3 regions of the Streptomyces sp. NPDC088157 genome follow, and region 2 is predicted to be linked to each of the others. Evidence: predicted binding sites of a transcription regulator. Region 2 holds the regulator's gene; each other region holds the start of a gene.

Region 1 (5,144 bases), on a different contig from region 2:
CACCTTCGCCGCCCACTCCGGGTCCTGCAGCAGCGCACGACCGACGGCGACCATGTCGAACTCGTCGCGCTCCAGCCGGTCGAGAAGGTCGTCGAAGCCCTTGACCGGGGCGCCCTCACCCGCGAAGCCCCTGATGAAGTCGCCGTCGAGGCCTACCGAGCCGACCGTGATGGAGGGCTTGCCGGTGAGCTTCTTCGTCCAGCCCGCGAGATTGAGGTCGGAGTCGTCGAACTCCGGCAGCCAGTAGCGGCGGGTGGACGCGTGGAAGGCGTCGACGCCGGCCGCGGCGAGCGGGGCGAGGATGGCTTCCAGTTCCTCCGGCGTCTCGGCGAGCCGGGCGTCGTAGGCCTCCTGCTTCCACTGCGAGTAACGGAAGATGACCGGGAAATCGGCCGAGACGGTCTCGCGCACCGCGGCCACCACCTCGGCGGCGAACTTCGCCCGGGCCACGGCGCCGCCGCCGTAGGCGTCGGTGCGGCGGTTGGTGCCGGCCCACAGGAACTGGTCGATGAGGTAGCCGTGGGCGCCGTGGATCTCCACGCCGTCGAAGCCGATGCGCTCGGCGGCGGCCGCGGCCTCGGCGAACGCGCCGATGACGTCGTCCAGGTCGCGCTGGGTCATCGCCTTGCCGGTGCCCTCGGTGCCGTCGACACGGATGCCGGAGGGGCCGACGGCGGGCGCGTCCGCGAACGGCGGCTCACCCTGGCTGCGCACCATCCCGATGTGCCACAGCTGCGGCACGATCCTCCCGCCGCCCGCGTGCACGGCCTCGGCGACCTTCGCCCAGCCCGCGAGCTGCTCCGCACCGTGGAACCGGGGCACCCGGTCGCTCTGCCCCGCGGAGTCGTGCCCGACGTACGTCCCCTCGGTGACGATGAGACCGACACCGGCGGCGGCCCGACGGCCGTAGTACGACACGACGTCCTCGCCGGGAATGCCGCCCGGGGAGAACATACGCGTCATGGGCGCCATGGCGATGCGGTTCGGGACGGTCAGTCCGTTGATGGACACCGGACGGGAGAGGATCTCGGCGGCGCGCGAAGCGGCAGGCGGGGTGATGCTCACGTGGGGGACTCCTCGGGAGGACGATGAACCGATTGGTATGTGCACATGCATTGAGTGCCTCTCCCACTTGAACCCCCCGGACCTCCCGCGCCATTCCAGCCCCACGGGACAGCCCCTGTGATCCCGGCCACGCCGACCGGCCGCCCGGCTGCCCCCTCCCTCCAGCCCCGCGCCTCCGACCCGCCTCCAACCCGCCCTCCGACCCGACCGCCGGCCCCAACTACACGGGCCAGCCCGCCATCGCCTCCTGCTACACCGCCTCCTGACCGACGGCCGCCGCACGGCAGCGGGTGTCGCGCCTCATCGACCGCGACAACAACACCGTCGTGGTCTACAGCGACCCCAAGGACGGCCGCTACCGGCAGACCGTCTCCTACCCCTGGGGCACGACCGTCGAGCTCCCGCCCCCGGTGACCATCACCCTCGACACCGAGGAACTGAACGAGTACGCGGACAGAAACGCCGAGGGCGGCACCCCCCGTTTCCGGGAAGTGCCGCCCTCGGTGTGAAGGACAGGCGATCAACCGTCAGGTCGATCAGAAGTCCATGTCACCGCCCGGCATGCCGCCGCCGGCCGGCGCGGACGCCTTCTCCGGCTTGTCGGCGATGACGGCCTCGGTGGTGAGGAACAGCGCGGCGATGGAGGCCGCGTTCTGCAGGGCAGAGCGCGTGACCTTCGCCGGGTCGATGATGCCTTCGGCGATCATGTCGACGTACTCGCCGGTCGCGGCGTTCAGGCCGTGACCGATGGGCAGGTTGCGGACCTTCTCGACGACGACGCCACCCTCGAGACCACCGTTGACGGCGATCTGCTTCAGCGGGGCCTCGAGCGCGATGCGCACGGCGTTGGCGCCGGTCGCCTCGTCACCCTCGAGCTCCAGCTTCTCGAAGACGGCGGACGCCTGGATGAGCGCCACGCCACCGCCGGCGACGATGCCCTCCTCGACGGCGGCCTTCGCGTTGCGGACGGCGTCCTCGATGCGGTGCTTGCGCTCCTTGAGCTCCACCTCGGTGGCGGCACCGGCCTTGATGACCGCGACACCGCCGGCGAGCTTCGCCAGGCGCTCCTGCAGCTTCTCGCGGTCGTAGTCCGAGTCGCTGTTCTCGATCTCGGCGCGGATCTGGTTGACCCGACCGGCGACCTGGTCCGAGGAACCCGCACCGTCGACGATGGTGGTCTCGTCCTTGGTGATGACGACCTTGCGGGCCTTGCCGAGCAGGTCGATGGTCGTGTTCTCGAGCTTGAGACCGACCTCCTCGGAGATGACCTCGCCGCCGGTGAGGATGGCGATGTCGTTCAGCATCGCCTTGCGGCGGTCGCCGAAGCCCGGGGCCTTGACCGCGACGGACTTGAAGGTGCCGCGGATCTTGTTGACGACCAGCGTGGACAGGGCCTCGCCCTCGACGTCCTCGGCGATGATCAGCAGCGGCTTGCCGCCCTGCATGACCTTCTCGAGGAGCGGGAGCAGGTCCTTGACGTTGGCGATCTTGGAGTTCGCGATCAGGATGTACGGGTCGTCGAGGACGGCCTCCATACGCTCCATGTCGGTGGCGAAGTACGCCGAGATGTAGCCCTTGTCGAAGCGCATACCCTCGGTGAGCTCCAGCTCCAGACCGAAGGTCTGGGACTCCTCGACGGTGATGACGCCTTCCTTGCCGACCTTGTCCATCGCCTCGGCGATGAGCTCGCCGATCTGGGTGTCGGCGGCGGAGATGGAGGCCGTGGAAGCGATCTGCTCCTTGGTCTCGACATCCTTGGCCTGCTCGAGCAGGGCACCGGAGACGGCCTCGACGGCCTTCTCGATACCGCGCTTGAGGGCCATCGGGTTGGCGCCGGCGGCTACGTTGCGCAGGCCTTCCTTGACGAGCGCCTGGGCGAGGACGGTCGCGGTGGTCGTACCGTCACCGGCGACGTCGTCCGTCTTCTTGGCGACTTCCTTGACCAGCTCTGCGCCGATCTTCTCGTACGGGTCCTCGAGCTCGATCTCCTTGGCGATGGAGACACCATCGTTGGTGATCGTGGGGGCGCCCCACTTCTTCTCGAGGACGACGTTGCGGCCCTTGGGGCCGAGCGTCACCTTCACGGCGTCCGCGAGCTGGTTCATGCCGCGCTCGAGGCCGCGCCGTGCCTCCTCGTCGAACGCGATGATCTTGGCCATGTGAAGTGGTCCTCCCGGACTGGGGTGGATTGCTCCGGACCGCGCTGGCGCCCGCGACGGACGGCTCGCCGGCCTCGTGGTTCCTTGCCCCACCTGGCCTGCGGGCCTCACCGACCCGGTCCTCGTTGTCACTCTCACCTTCAGAGTGCTAACGCCAATGATTAGCACTCGACCCAGGAGAGTGCAAGCGCCTCCACCGGACCGGGGCCCTTCCGGACGCTTCCGCCGCACACCCCCGGGACGGACGCCGGACGACCCCCGCGCACACCCCCGGACAGCCTCGGGGCGGTTCCCGGACGCCCCCAGGACAGGCCGAAGGGCTCGCACCCCCCAGGAGGTGCGAGCCCTTCGACAGATGTACAGAAGAACGACGCTGTCAGTCGGCGCGCGCTTCAGCCGGTCGCGAGACGGACCATGTCCGCCTGCGGCCCCTTCTGGCCCTGCGAGATCTCGAAATCGACCCGCTGACCCTCTTCCAGGGTGCGGTAGCCGTCCATCTGAATCGCGCTGTAGTGGACGAAAACATCCGCACCACCGTCGACCGCGATGAAGCCGTACCCCTTCTCCGCGTTGAACCACTTGACGGTGCCCTGAGCCATGCCTAACTCCCCTATTACTGGCCCTTGCGCAGACCCGCACTTCGCGGATCCGGGTCAGACCTCACCCCCCGGTTGGCTTGGGGGCGTGCGCCGGAACGCGTCGACCGCGGCTGAATGTATCTGTCCAACTGCCGTCTGCAACAGGTCAGTCGGACGAGAATTCCGGACGTACGGGATCCGGAATGTGGCGAGAATTCGCCTGAATTGAGGGCAAGTCGGGCCGCACAAAGGCCACAAAAGCCACGAAAGAGGCGCACACTTTGGCTGCTTCTTGTCGGGCTCCGGGCGGAAAGAAAAACCACCGGATCCAGCGATCGGGACCGGGTTCCCCAACTGTACCGCGCTCAACCACACTGAATTGCCCCCTCCGCTTCTATCGCGGAGAGGGCAATTCGATGAACACTCGGTAATCACTGTTACCGACGGTTACTACCGGTGGGTACTACCGATGGGTACCGCCGGGGTGGAAACGACGGTAGTTCGTCGTTCAACCGGCGTTCATCCGCCGGCGACCGCCGGGATGATCGAGATTCCGGCGCCGTCCGGAGTGGCCGTCTCCAGCCCCTGCTCGAAGCGGACGTCGTCGTCGTTCACGTACACGTTGACGAACCGGCGCAGCTTGCCCTGGTCGTCCAGGACGCGGGCGGCGATGCCGGTGTGGTTCTTCTCCAGATCGGAGATGACCTCGCCGAGGGTGGCTCCTTCGGCGCTCACCTCGGCCTTGCCGCCCGTGTAGGTGCGCAGGATGGTGGGGATGCGGACGTTGACGCTCATGTCTTGTGATCTCCGGTCGGTCGGGGGTCGGCCTCAGGGGCGCGGGGCCATGTGGATCGTGCGGCTGCCGCCGCGTGGGCGCGGCCGGCCCACACCGGCCCGCAGCGCACATACGGTCTTATAGCGGAGCGCCCCGCTCATGACGCGAGGCCGGCCTCTCGGAACGAGTCGAGGTTCGGACGGATGGTGGCGGTCAGACCGGTGCCCTCCACCGCGTCCAGGGTCTTCAGGCCGTCACCCGTGTTGAGGACGACGGTCGTCTGCGTCGGGTCGAGAAGACCGTTCTCGATCAGCTTGCGCGTCACACCCACCGTCACACCGCCGGCGGTCTCCGCGAAGATGCCCTCGGTCCGCGCCAGCAGCTTGATCGCGTCGACGATCTGCTCGTCGTTCACGTCCTCCACCGCGCCGCCCGTCCGCCGGGCGATGTCGAGGACGTACGGGCCGTCCGCCGGGTTGCCGATGGCCAGCGACTTGGCGATGGTGTTCGGCTTCTGCGGGCGCACGACGTCGTGCCCGGCCTTGTAGGCCACGGACACCGGGGAGC
Region 2 (5,144 bases):
GCGCTCGCCCTTCCACTGGGTGACGCAGCGCGAGGCGGCCCACGGCACGATCGCGTCGACGCCGGTCTCGGTCATCGTCTCGACGGCCAGCTCGCCCCGGTCACCCTTGGGCAGTGCCTGGACGACGGTGATCCGGGGCGCCTCGGCGGCCTCCTCGATCACCTCCGCCAGGCTCACCACCAGCCGGTCCTTGCCCTCGGCGGCGACGACCTCGCCCCGGGCCCAGTGTCCGGCGCCGTCGGTGAGGACGACCTCCTCGCCGGTCCGCAGCCGCTTCACGGAGACGGCGTGCCGGCCCTCGGGACCGTCCAGCACGAACGTGGAGCGGGAGGCGGGGAGTTCGTCGACGACGAAGACGGGCGCGGTCATGAGAGACCGCCGTCACCGGCCGGGAACTCCGACAACGCTGTCCGCGCCGCGGCGAGTTCGGACACCAGGACCTGCACGAGCTGTCCGGCGGGCAGCTCGCGGGCCAGCCGGTGGCCCTGTCCCGCCCACAGCGCCATGCCCTGCGCGTCGCCCGCCTGGGCGGCCGCCTTGCGCAGCGGCGCGGTCAGGTGGTGGACCTCCGGGTAGGCGGCGGGCGCGTACGGGCCGTGCTCGCGCAGGAAGCGGTTGACCAGGCCGCGGGCGGGGCGGCCGGAGAAGGCGCGGGTCAGTTCGGTGCGCACGAAGAGGGGGTTGGTCAGCGCCTGCTTGTGCACGGCGTGCGCGCCGGACTCGGCCGTGGCGAGGAACGCGGTGCCCAGCTGGGCCGCGCTCGCGCCGGCCGCGAGGACCGCGGCGATCTGGCTGCCGCTCATCAGCCCGCCCGCGGCGACGAGCGGCAGGTTCACGGCCTCGCGGACCTGGGCGATCAGCGCGAGCAGCCCGATGCCGCAGCCGTCGGTCTCGGGGTTGTCCCGGTGGGTGCCCTGGTGCCCGCCGGCCTCCACGCCCTGCACGATCACCGCGTCCGCGCCGGCCCGCTGCACCGCGAGGGCCTCCTCGGTGGTGGTCGCCGTGACCAGGGTGAACGTTCCGGCCCGCCGGAGGGACTCCAGCACATCGCCGCTCGGGACGCCGAAGTGGAACGACACCACCGGCACCGGGTTGTCCAGCAGCACCGCGAGCTTGGCGTCGTAGCCGTCGTCGCGGCCGCTGTCCGGGTCGCCGAGCTCGGTCTCGTACCATGCGGCCTCACCGGCCAGCTGGTGGGCGTAGACCTCGACGGCCCCCGCAGCGGGGGGCGCGGCGTTGGCCGCTCCGGTGGAGCCGGTGCTCGCACCGGGGTACTCGGGCTGCGGCATGAAGAGGTTGACGCCGAAGGGGCGGGTGGTGAGGCTCCGCAGCTGCTTGATCTCCTGGTACAGGCCGTCGGCCGTCTTGTACCCGGCGGCCAGGAATCCGAGCCCGCCGGCCTCGCACACGGCGGCCGCGAGCCGCGGGAGGGAGACACCGCCCGCCATGGGGGCCTGCACGATCGGATGAGGGAAGAGATCGGTCAGTGCGGAGGACATGACGGCATGTTGTCACGTCCTCCGAACAAGTCCGAATCCACCCTTCCCCTCGGCATGTGCCAGCACTTTCAAGCACCGGCGCGCACCCCTCGGCCCGTCCGGGCCCCCTCCGGGGAGCTTGAGGACGAGGCCCTTTCGGGGCCGAAGCGGGGCTCTGGAGGGCGCAGCCCCCGGGGACGGGAAGGGAAGGGGCGGCGGGGGCGGAAAACCCCCGCACACCGACCGTCACCGCCCGTTGAACGCGTCCTTCAGCCGGGAGAACAACCCCTGCTGCCCGGGCTGGAACTGCCCGGTGGGCCGCTCCTCACCACGCAGCTTGGCCAGCTCCCGCAGCACCCGCTCCTGCTCGGGGTCGAGCTTGCTCGGCGTCTGCACCTCGACATGCACGATGAGGTCACCACGCCCCCCGCCCCGCAGATGCGTGACACCCCGGCCGTGCAACGGGATCGACTGGCCGGACTGGGTACCGGGCCGGATGTCGACCTCCTCCAGCCCGTCCAGCGTCTCCAGCGGCACCTTGGTGCCGAGCGCCGCCGCCGTCATCGGCAGGGTCACCGTGCAGTGCAGGTCGTCGCCGCGCCGCTGGAACTGCGCGTGCGGCAGCTCGTGGATCTCCACGTACAGGTCGCCGGCGGGGCCGCCGCCGGGGCCGACCTCGCCCTCGCCCGCGAGCTGGATCCGGGTGCCGTTGTCGACACCGGCCGGGATCTTCACCGTCAGGGTGCGGCGCGAGCGCACGCGCCCGTCGCCCGCGCACTCCGGGCACGGGGTCGGCACGACGGTGCCGAAGCCCTGGCACTGCGGACACGGCCGCGAGGTCATGACCTGCCCGAGGAAGGACCTCGTCACCTGCGACACCTCGCCGCGGCCGCGGCACATGTCACATGTCTGGGCGCTGGTGCCGGGGGCCGCGCCCTCGCCACTGCACGTCGTGCAGACGATCGCCGTGTCGACCTGGAGGTCCTTGGTCGTGCCGAAGGCCGCCTCCTCGAGGTCGATCTCCAGCCGGATCATCGCGTCCTGGCCGCGCCGGGTGCGCGAGCGCGGGCCGCGCTGCGACGCCGTACCGAAGAACGCGTCCATGATGTCCGAGAAGTTCCCGAAGCCGCCCGCGCCGAAGCCGCCCGCGCCACCGCCGCCCGACTGCGACAGCGGGTCGCCGCCGAGGTCGTAGACCTGCTTCTTCTGCGGATCCGACAACACCTCGTAAGCGGCGTTGATCTCCTTGAACCGCTCCTGGGTCTTCGGATCCGGGTTGACGTCCGGGTGCAGCTCGCGTGCGAGCCGACGGAAGGCCTTCTTGATCTCTTCCTGCGACGCATCACGGCGCACGCCGAGAACGGCGTAGTAGTCCGTGGCCACTTACGACTCCGCCAGGATCTGTCCGACGTACCGTGCCACCGCTCGTACCGCTCCCATCGTTCCCGGGTAATCCATGCGGGTCGGTCCGACCACGCCCAGCTTGGCGACTGCTTCGCCGCCCGAACCGTAGCCGACCGACACCACGGAAGTGGAGTTGAGTCCCTCATAGGCGTTCTCGTGACCGATGCGTACGGTCATGCCCGAATCCCCCGCCTCGCCAAGGAGTTTGAGGAGCACGACCTGCTCCTCGAGTGCCTCCAGGACGGGCCGGATGGTGAGGGGAAAGTCATGTCCGAAACGGGTGAGATTGGCGGTACCGCCGATCATCAGCCGCTCCTCGTTCTCCTCGACGAGCGTCTCCAGCAGGGTGGAGAGCACCGTCGTGACCGTGCCGCGGTCCTCGGCCTCGAAGGCGTCCGGCAGATCTTCCACCAGATGCGGCACGTCCGCGAACCGGCGGCCCGCGATCCGGCTGTTGAGCCGCGCGCGTAGATCCGCCAGCGAGGTCTCCCCGAAGGGTGCCGGGCAGTCCACCATCCGCTGTTCGACCCGCCCGGTGTCCGTGATCAGCACGAGCATCAGACGTGCGGGCGCGAGCGAGAGGAGCTCCACGTGCCGCACGGTCGAACGGGTCAGGGACGGGTACTGCACGACGGCGACCTGCCGGGTGAGCTGCGCGAGCAGCCGTACGGTCCGGGCCACCACGTCGTCGAGGTCGACGGCGCCGTCGAGGAAGTTCTGGATGGCCCGCCGCTCGGGACCGGTCATCGGCTTGACGCCGGCCAGCTTGTCGACGAACAGCCGGTAGCCCTTGTCCGTGGGGATCCGCCCGGCACTGGTGTGCGGCTGGGCGATGTACCCCTCGTCCTCCAGGGCGGCCATGTCGTTGCGGACCGTCGCCGGGGAGACGCCGAGGCTGTGCCGCTCGGTGAGCGCCTTCGAACCCACGGGTTCCTCGGTACCGACGTAGTCCTGGACGATGGCGCGCAGCACCTGGAGCCTGCGTTCACTCAGCATCGCGCGCACACCTCCAGCAGTCGTCCCAGTCCCCTGGGCTCCTCGCCTGGCACTCTTCACATCCGAGTGCCAGCATTCCCCGGCCAGTGTACGGCTGTGGGGTACACCCGGGGCAAGGTCGGCCCCTGGCGTAGCGTCCTGGGGCTAGCGTCGCGGTATGACGGTGACTTGGGAAGAGCTCGGATGGGAGCGGGTCGCGGCCGGGGTGGGGCGGGTGCGGCTGCCGGGCTGGGACTGCACGGCGGGGCTGGTCGTCGGGGCGGGCGCGGTGCTGATGATCGACGCGGGGTCGAGCCTGGCGGAGGGGGTGCGGCTGCGGGCTTGGGCCGAGGAACTCAGCGGCTCCCGTGTGACCCATCTCGCGCTCACCCACCCGCACTTCGACCATGTGTTCGGTGCGGCGGCGTTCGCGGGCGCGGAGGTCTTCGGGGCGGTGGGCGTGGACACCGTGTCGGCCGAGGGACTGCGGGCGGACGCGGTGCGCAACGGTCTCGACGAGACGGCGGCGACCGAGGCCGCGGACACACTCGTCCGGCCCCGGCATCTCGTCTCCGGTGAGTGGACCCTCGACCTGGGCGGCGGCCGACAGGTGCTGCTGGCGAACGTCGGGCCCGGTCACACCGCCCATGACCTGGCGGTCCTGGTCCCCGGCAGCCCGGAGACGGTGTTCTGCGGCGACCTCGTCGAGGAGTCCGGCGAGCCGCAGGCAGGGCCCGACGCCGTACCGTCCCACTGGCCCGCCGCCCTCGACCGCCTCCTCGATCTCGGCGGCGAGGACGCACTGTACGTCCCCGGTCACGGAGCGGTGGTGGACGCGGCCTTCGTACGGGCCCAGCGGGACGCGCTGAGCACCCGTTTCGGCGTGTCGCCCTGATCGGCCCCGGGCTTCTCCTATCGTCATCCGAATGCGCCCACCCGTCTCCCACCACCACCCTTCCCCCGAAGGCCCCGCGGGCCCGCGCCCCCGTACGTACTCCGCCGACCTGACCCCTGCCTGGAAGAAGCCGAAGCCCGTCCCCGAGGTCGCGGCGGAGCCCGGGCTCGTGGTGGAGGAGCCCGGCACCGGGTTCTGCGGGGCGGTCATCCGCTGCGAGGCGGGCACGGTGACGCTGGAGGACCGCTTCGGCAAGCACCGGGTGTTCCCGCTGGAACCGCGCGGCTTCCTCCTGGAGGGCAGGGTCGTGACCCTGGTGCGGCCGGCATCCTCGGCTCCCGGCCGTCCCACCCGCACCGCCTCCGGTTCGGTCGCCGTCCCCGGCGCACGCG
Region 3 (5,144 bases), on a different contig from region 2:
CCGTCTTCCGCTGCAGGGAGGACGGGAAGATCGTCGAGGCCTGGTGGCAGTACGACCGGCTGGGGCTGATGGGGCAGCTGGGAGCGCTGGACGCGCTGGAGAGCTGACTCCGGGTCCGAAAAAGACCGCCCGCGAAGGGAGAAGACCCCCGTTCCACCACGGAACGGGGGTCTTCTTCGAGCACGCCGCGTCTCGGCGGACGGTCGACCGTCACGGGCCGAGCGTCACGGGGACCGCGACCGCCGAGGCCCGGCGCCCCTTGCTTGTAGGGGTGCCGGGCCTCGGTACTGCCGTGCGTACCGACGTGTTACGTCAGTGCGAGTGGCCGTGGCCGTGGCCCGCGGCGGCCGGCTCTTCCTCTTCCTTCTTCTCGACGACCAGGGTCTCGGTCGTCAGGAGGAGGGAGGCGATCGAGGCGGCGTTCTCCAGGGCGGAGCGGGTGACCTTGACCGGGTCGATGACGCCGGCCTTGACCAGGTCGCCGTACTCGCCGGTCGCGGCGTTGAAGCCCTGGCCCTTGTCGAGCTCGGCGACCTTGGAGGTGATGACGTAGCCCTCGAGGCCCGCGTTCTCGGCGATCCAGCGCAGCGGCTCGACGACGGCGCGGCGGACGACGGCGACACCGGTGGCCTCGTCGCCGGTCTTGCCCAGGCCGCCCTCCAGCACCTTGGCGGCGTGGACCAGAGCGGAGCCACCACCGGAGACGATGCCCTCCTCGACCGCGGCGCGGGTCGCGGAGATGGCGTCCTCCAGACGGTGCTTCTTCTCCTTCAGCTCCACCTCGGTGGCGGCGCCGACCTTGATCACGCACACGCCGCCGGCCAGCTTCGCGAGGCGCTCCTGGAGCTTCTCGCGGTCCCAGTCGGAGTCGGTGTTCTCGATCTCGGCCTTGATCTGGCCGACGCGGCCCTGAACCTCGGAGGAGTCGCCGGCGCCGTCGACGACCGTGGTGTCGTCCTTGGTGACGGTGACACGGCGGGCGGAGCCGAGCACGTCGACGCCGACCTGGTCGAGCTTGAGGCCGACCTCCTCGGAGATGACGGTGGCGCCGGTCAGGACGGCCAGGTCCTGCAGCATCGCCTTGCGGCGGTCACCGAAGCCCGGGGCCTTGACGGCGACCGCGTTGAAGGTGCCGCGGATCTTGTTCACGACCAGGGTCGACAGGGCCTCGCCCTCGACGTCCTCGGCGATGATCAGCAGCGGCCGGGAGGAGTTGGTCTGGATGACCTTCTCCAGCAGCGGCAGCAGGTCGGCGATGGAGGAGATCTTGCCCTGGTTGATGAGGATGTAGGGGTCCTCGAGGACGGCCTCCATGCGCTCCTGGTCCGTCACGAAGTACGGCGACAGGTAACCCTTGTCGAAGGCCATGCCCTCGGTGAAGTCCAGCTCCAGACCGAAGGTGTTGGACTCCTCGACGGTGATGACACCGTCCTTGCCGACCTTGTCCATCGCCTCGGCGATGAGCTCGCCGACCTGGCTGTCCTGGGCGGACAGACCGGCGACGGCCGCGATGTCGGACTTCTCGTCGATCGGACGCGCGGTGGCGAGGAGCTCCTCGGAGACCGCCTTGACCGCGGCGTCGATGCCCTTCTTCAGGGCGGCCGGGGAGGCACCCGCGGCGACGTTCCTCAGGCCCTCGCGGACCAGGGCCTGCGCGAGCACGGTGGCGGTGGTCGTACCGTCGCCCGCGATGTCGTTGGTCTTGGTCGCCACCTCCTTCACCAGCTGCGCGCCGAGGTTCTCGTACGGGTCGTCGAGCTCGACCTCACGGGCGATCGTGACACCGTCGTTGGTGATGGTGGGGGCGCCGAACTTCTTGTCGATGACGACGTTGCGGCCCTTGGGGCCGATCGTCACCTTGACCGTGTCGGCAAGCTTGTTGACGCCGCGCTCGAGGGCGCGACGGGCGTCCTCGTCGAACTTCAGGATCTTCGCCATGGGAGCGGTTCAGCCCTCTCGGAAAACGTGGGAGAAACGAACTGCGCCCCCAGCTCCCGGCTTCACAAAGACGCGGGGCCAGGAGCGCAGTTCACTGCAAAACTGGGTGAATTACTTCTCGATGATCGCGAGCACGTCGCGAGCCGAGAGGACGAGGTACTCCTCGCCGTTGTACTTCACCTCGGTGCCGCCGTACTTGCTGTACAGGACGACGTCGCCGACCTTGACGTCGAGCGGCAGGCGCTCGCCGTTCTCGAAGCGACCCGGGCCCACCGCGAGGACGGCGCCCTCCTGGGGCTTCTCCTTCGCGGTGTCCGGGATGACCAGGCCAGAGGCGGTGGTCTGCTCGGCGTCGAGCGGCTGGACCACAATGCGGTCCTCGAGCGGCTTGATGGCAACCTTGGAGCTGGTGGTCGTCACGATCCGACCTCCCCCTTCGGAGATCTCACGGGGCTAACTGTCTGAGGTGGCGACCAGGTGGATCCGTCGTCGCGGGTGCCGGACCTGCCCGTCGCTATTGGCACTCTCCAGTGGGGAGTGCCAGAAGCGAGACTATGACCGCGATTAGCACTCGGTCAAGCGGAGTGCCAATGCGTGCGGCGCGTCGGCCAAGTTTTCGGCTCGGGTGGGTGTCCTTGTCGGCCGGTCTCGGGGTGGGTCCGCACCGGCGGCTGCCGCCCCCGGGCCCCCGCTGTCGCCCTTGAAGGGCCCTTGTCCTCAAACGCCGGACGGGCTGGTCTTCCTGGCCCGGCGCAGAGGTGGCGCCCTCGCGAACGGCCCTCAGACGTAGTCCTCCAATCGGCCCACCGTCAGGCCCTGCTCCTGCACCCGGCGCAGTAGTCGCGTCGTCCGCTCTCTCAGGCCCGGGCCCGTGGACTCGTCCGGGGCTACCGCGATGACGTCGCCGGGGTGGAGGTGTTCGGGGCCGTGGGTGTAGGTGAGGTCGGTGGGGCCCATCGAGGCGCGCCAGAGGACGATGGCCGCGATGCCGCAGTCGGCGGCGGCGCGTCGGGTGGTGGCGTCGTAGGCGCCGTAGGGCGGGCGGAAGAGGCGGGGGCGCAGGCCGAAGCGGGAGCGGAGCTTGTCCTGCTGGCCGCAGATCTCGGCGCGCTGGCCGGCGTACGGCAGGCCGCGCAGGGCGGGGTGGTCCAGGGTGTGGTTCTGGATGTTCGCGCCGACGGACTGGAGGCGGGCGAAGTGGGCGTAGCCCGGGCCCACCACGCTGTCCGTGAGGAACATGCTCACCGGGAGGCGCAGTTCGCGGACCATGTCGACGAATCGGGGGTCGCGTTCGGCGCGGTCGTCGTAGGTGAGGAAGACGACCCTGTCGGTGGTCGGGACGTGGTCGACGACCGGGGGGAAGGCCGCTCCGGGACTGCCCGCCAGGGAGCGGGAGGGGCGGCCCGGTGCGGGGGCCAGGGGGGCCGTCAGGCCCCAGCGGCGGTATGCCTGCTGCCGGGCCGGGCCGTGCGGGCGGACCCCGGCGGCGGCCTTCTTGCCCAGCCGTTCGATGGGGTCGACGGACTGGGCACAGCCCGTCAGGCCGGCCAGGACCGCCAGCGCCGTGAGGGTCGTCAGGATCAGGAGAGCGGCCGGCAGCCCCCGCCTCGCCCCTGCCTCCTGTCCCGTCCGCGTCTCCGGCCCCGTCCCCGCCTTCGGTCCCGTCCCCGCCTTCGGTCCCGTCCGCGCCGCCGGTCTGCGCGTCGCCGGTCCGGTAGGCGCCGCCGGTCCGGTAGGAGTCGGCGGTCCCGGCCATGTCACCGGTCGCGGCCATGTCACCGGTCCAGTCCGCGTCGTCGGCTCCGTCCGTGCCGTCCGCGTCGTCGGCTCCGTCCGCGTCGACCGCGTCGTCCATGGCGTTCGTGGTGTCCTCACAGGTAGTCCTCCAGTCGGGCTACCGCGTAGCCCTTGGCCGTGACCTTGTTCAGGAACCGGCGGACCATGTCGGGCATCGTGCCCTTCCAGTCGCCGCGGCCGCGGAAGTGGGTCAGGACGATGTCGCCGGGGTGGAGGTCCCGGTCCCACTCGCGGTACTCCCAGTGGTCGACGAAGACCTCCTCGTCCCAGAGTGGGGCGTAGCGCACGCCGCAGGTCTTGGCGGCACGCAGGGTGTCCTGGTCGTAGTTGCCGAACGGCGGCCGGAAGAGGACGGGGCGCTTCCCGTAGCGCTCGCGGATCACCTCCTGCATGCCGCAGATCTCGCGTTTCTGGCGGGCGTAGGAGAGGGCGGGCAGGTAGGGGTGGTGGAGGGTGTGGTTGTTCAGGGTCACGCCCCGGTCCTGCATCCTCTTGAAGTAGCCGTAGTCCTCCTTGATCAGGTAGTCGCTGAGGAAGGCGGTGTACGGGATGTTCAGGTCACTCATCATGCGCGGGAACGCCGGGTCCTTCTCGGCGCCGTCGTCGATGGTGAGGAAGACGACCCTGTCCTTGGTGGGGACGGCGGTGAAGACCGGCGGGAGACCGAGTTCCTCGTGGTCGTCGACCTCGAAGCCCTTGCGGGTGGTGATCTCCGGCTTGTGTTCGGGTGGCGCCGGGGGTGTCAGCGGGACCTTCTTCAGGCCCCAGCGCCTCGCCGCGGCGACCCGGACCCGGTGGGCGGCGCGGAGCCTGGCGGCGTACGAGTGCAGGGCGCGGGCGGGCGGCGCCTCGGGGGGTGCCGCCTTCTCGGGTTGCTGGCCCGCCGCGGGGCCGGTCCTGCGGCCGGCGCCCTCGCCGCCTCCCGCGCAGCCCGAGGCGATGGTGGCCAGCGCGAGGCCGACGATCGCGGTCCGGATTCCCGTACGTCCACGGCCGCGCCGGATTCCCGTACGCCCGCGTCGGCGCGGCATGTGAGAACAGCCGAGCTTCTCATCATCTTGTACGACAGGTCCCATGGCGCCGGATCCTCGCAGTCACCGTCCCGGAACCCGACCCGACACCGCCGCCGGGCACCCACCGTCCACCGACTGGCCCACAGAGACCGCGGGCGGCTCGCGCCCGGCCGACAGGACCCCCTGGCCGGCGAGGCGTGCGGTTGGCCGACAATGAGGAGGTGAACGTCCTCGCTCCGCTGCTCACTCCCGAGGGCCGTGCCCTCCTCGACGCGGTGCGTGGCACCGCTCCCGCCGACGAACTCGCCGTCGCCACCCGGCTGCGCCGCGAGTACCCCGCCGAGTTGGTGTCCGCGGCCATCGGCCAGGCCGGACTGCGGCAGCGGGCGGCGGTGA

Evidence for each region. Region 2 encodes HrcA, which represses chaperone genes, less so after heat shock. Its sites were predicted from a motif close to TTNGCACTCNGNNNNNCNGAGTGCNAA; they were not measured.
Region 1: a site for HrcA is predicted at 3,386-3,412, ahead of groL (chaperonin GroEL). Genes of this name have one in related genera too.
Region 3: a site for HrcA is predicted at 2,503-2,529, ahead of groES (co-chaperone GroES). Genes of this name have one in related genera too.

Annotation. Positions count from the first base shown of each region.
Region 1 covers NZ_JBIUSU010000007.1:458,229-463,372, forward strand. Annotated here, with positions in the region: gene ACIPFH_RS28950 (NADH:flavin oxidoreductase) at 1-1,116, opposite strand, end outside; gene ACIPFH_RS28955 (hypothetical protein) at 1,356-1,574, shown strand; gene groL (chaperonin GroEL) at 1,602-3,224, opposite strand; gene ACIPFH_RS28965 (cold-shock protein) at 3,617-3,823, opposite strand; gene ACIPFH_RS28970 (ubiquitin-like small modifier protein 1) at 4,322-4,597, opposite strand; gene thrC (threonine synthase) at 4,735-5,144, opposite strand, start outside.
Region 2 covers NZ_JBIUSU010000001.1:579,075-584,218, reverse strand. Annotated here, with positions in the region: gene ACIPFH_RS02445 (16S rRNA (uracil(1498)-N(3))-methyltransferase) at 1-369, opposite strand, end outside; gene ACIPFH_RS02440 (nitronate monooxygenase) at 366-1,499, opposite strand; gene dnaJ (molecular chaperone DnaJ) at 1,725-2,861, opposite strand; gene hrcA (heat-inducible transcriptional repressor HrcA) at 2,862-3,878, opposite strand; gene ACIPFH_RS02425 (MBL fold metallo-hydrolase) at 4,036-4,752, shown strand; gene ACIPFH_RS02420 (DUF3097 domain-containing protein) at 4,784-5,144, shown strand, end outside.
Region 3 covers NZ_JBIUSU010000002.1:1,106,327-1,111,470, forward strand. Annotated here, with positions in the region: gene ACIPFH_RS11145 (ester cyclase) at 1-107, shown strand, start outside; gene groL (chaperonin GroEL) at 313-1,938, opposite strand; gene groES (co-chaperone GroES) at 2,050-2,358, opposite strand; gene ACIPFH_RS11160 (polysaccharide deacetylase family protein) at 2,719-3,537, opposite strand; gene ACIPFH_RS11165 (polysaccharide deacetylase family protein) at 3,810-4,766, opposite strand; gene ACIPFH_RS11170 (methyltransferase domain-containing protein) at 4,970-5,144, shown strand, end outside.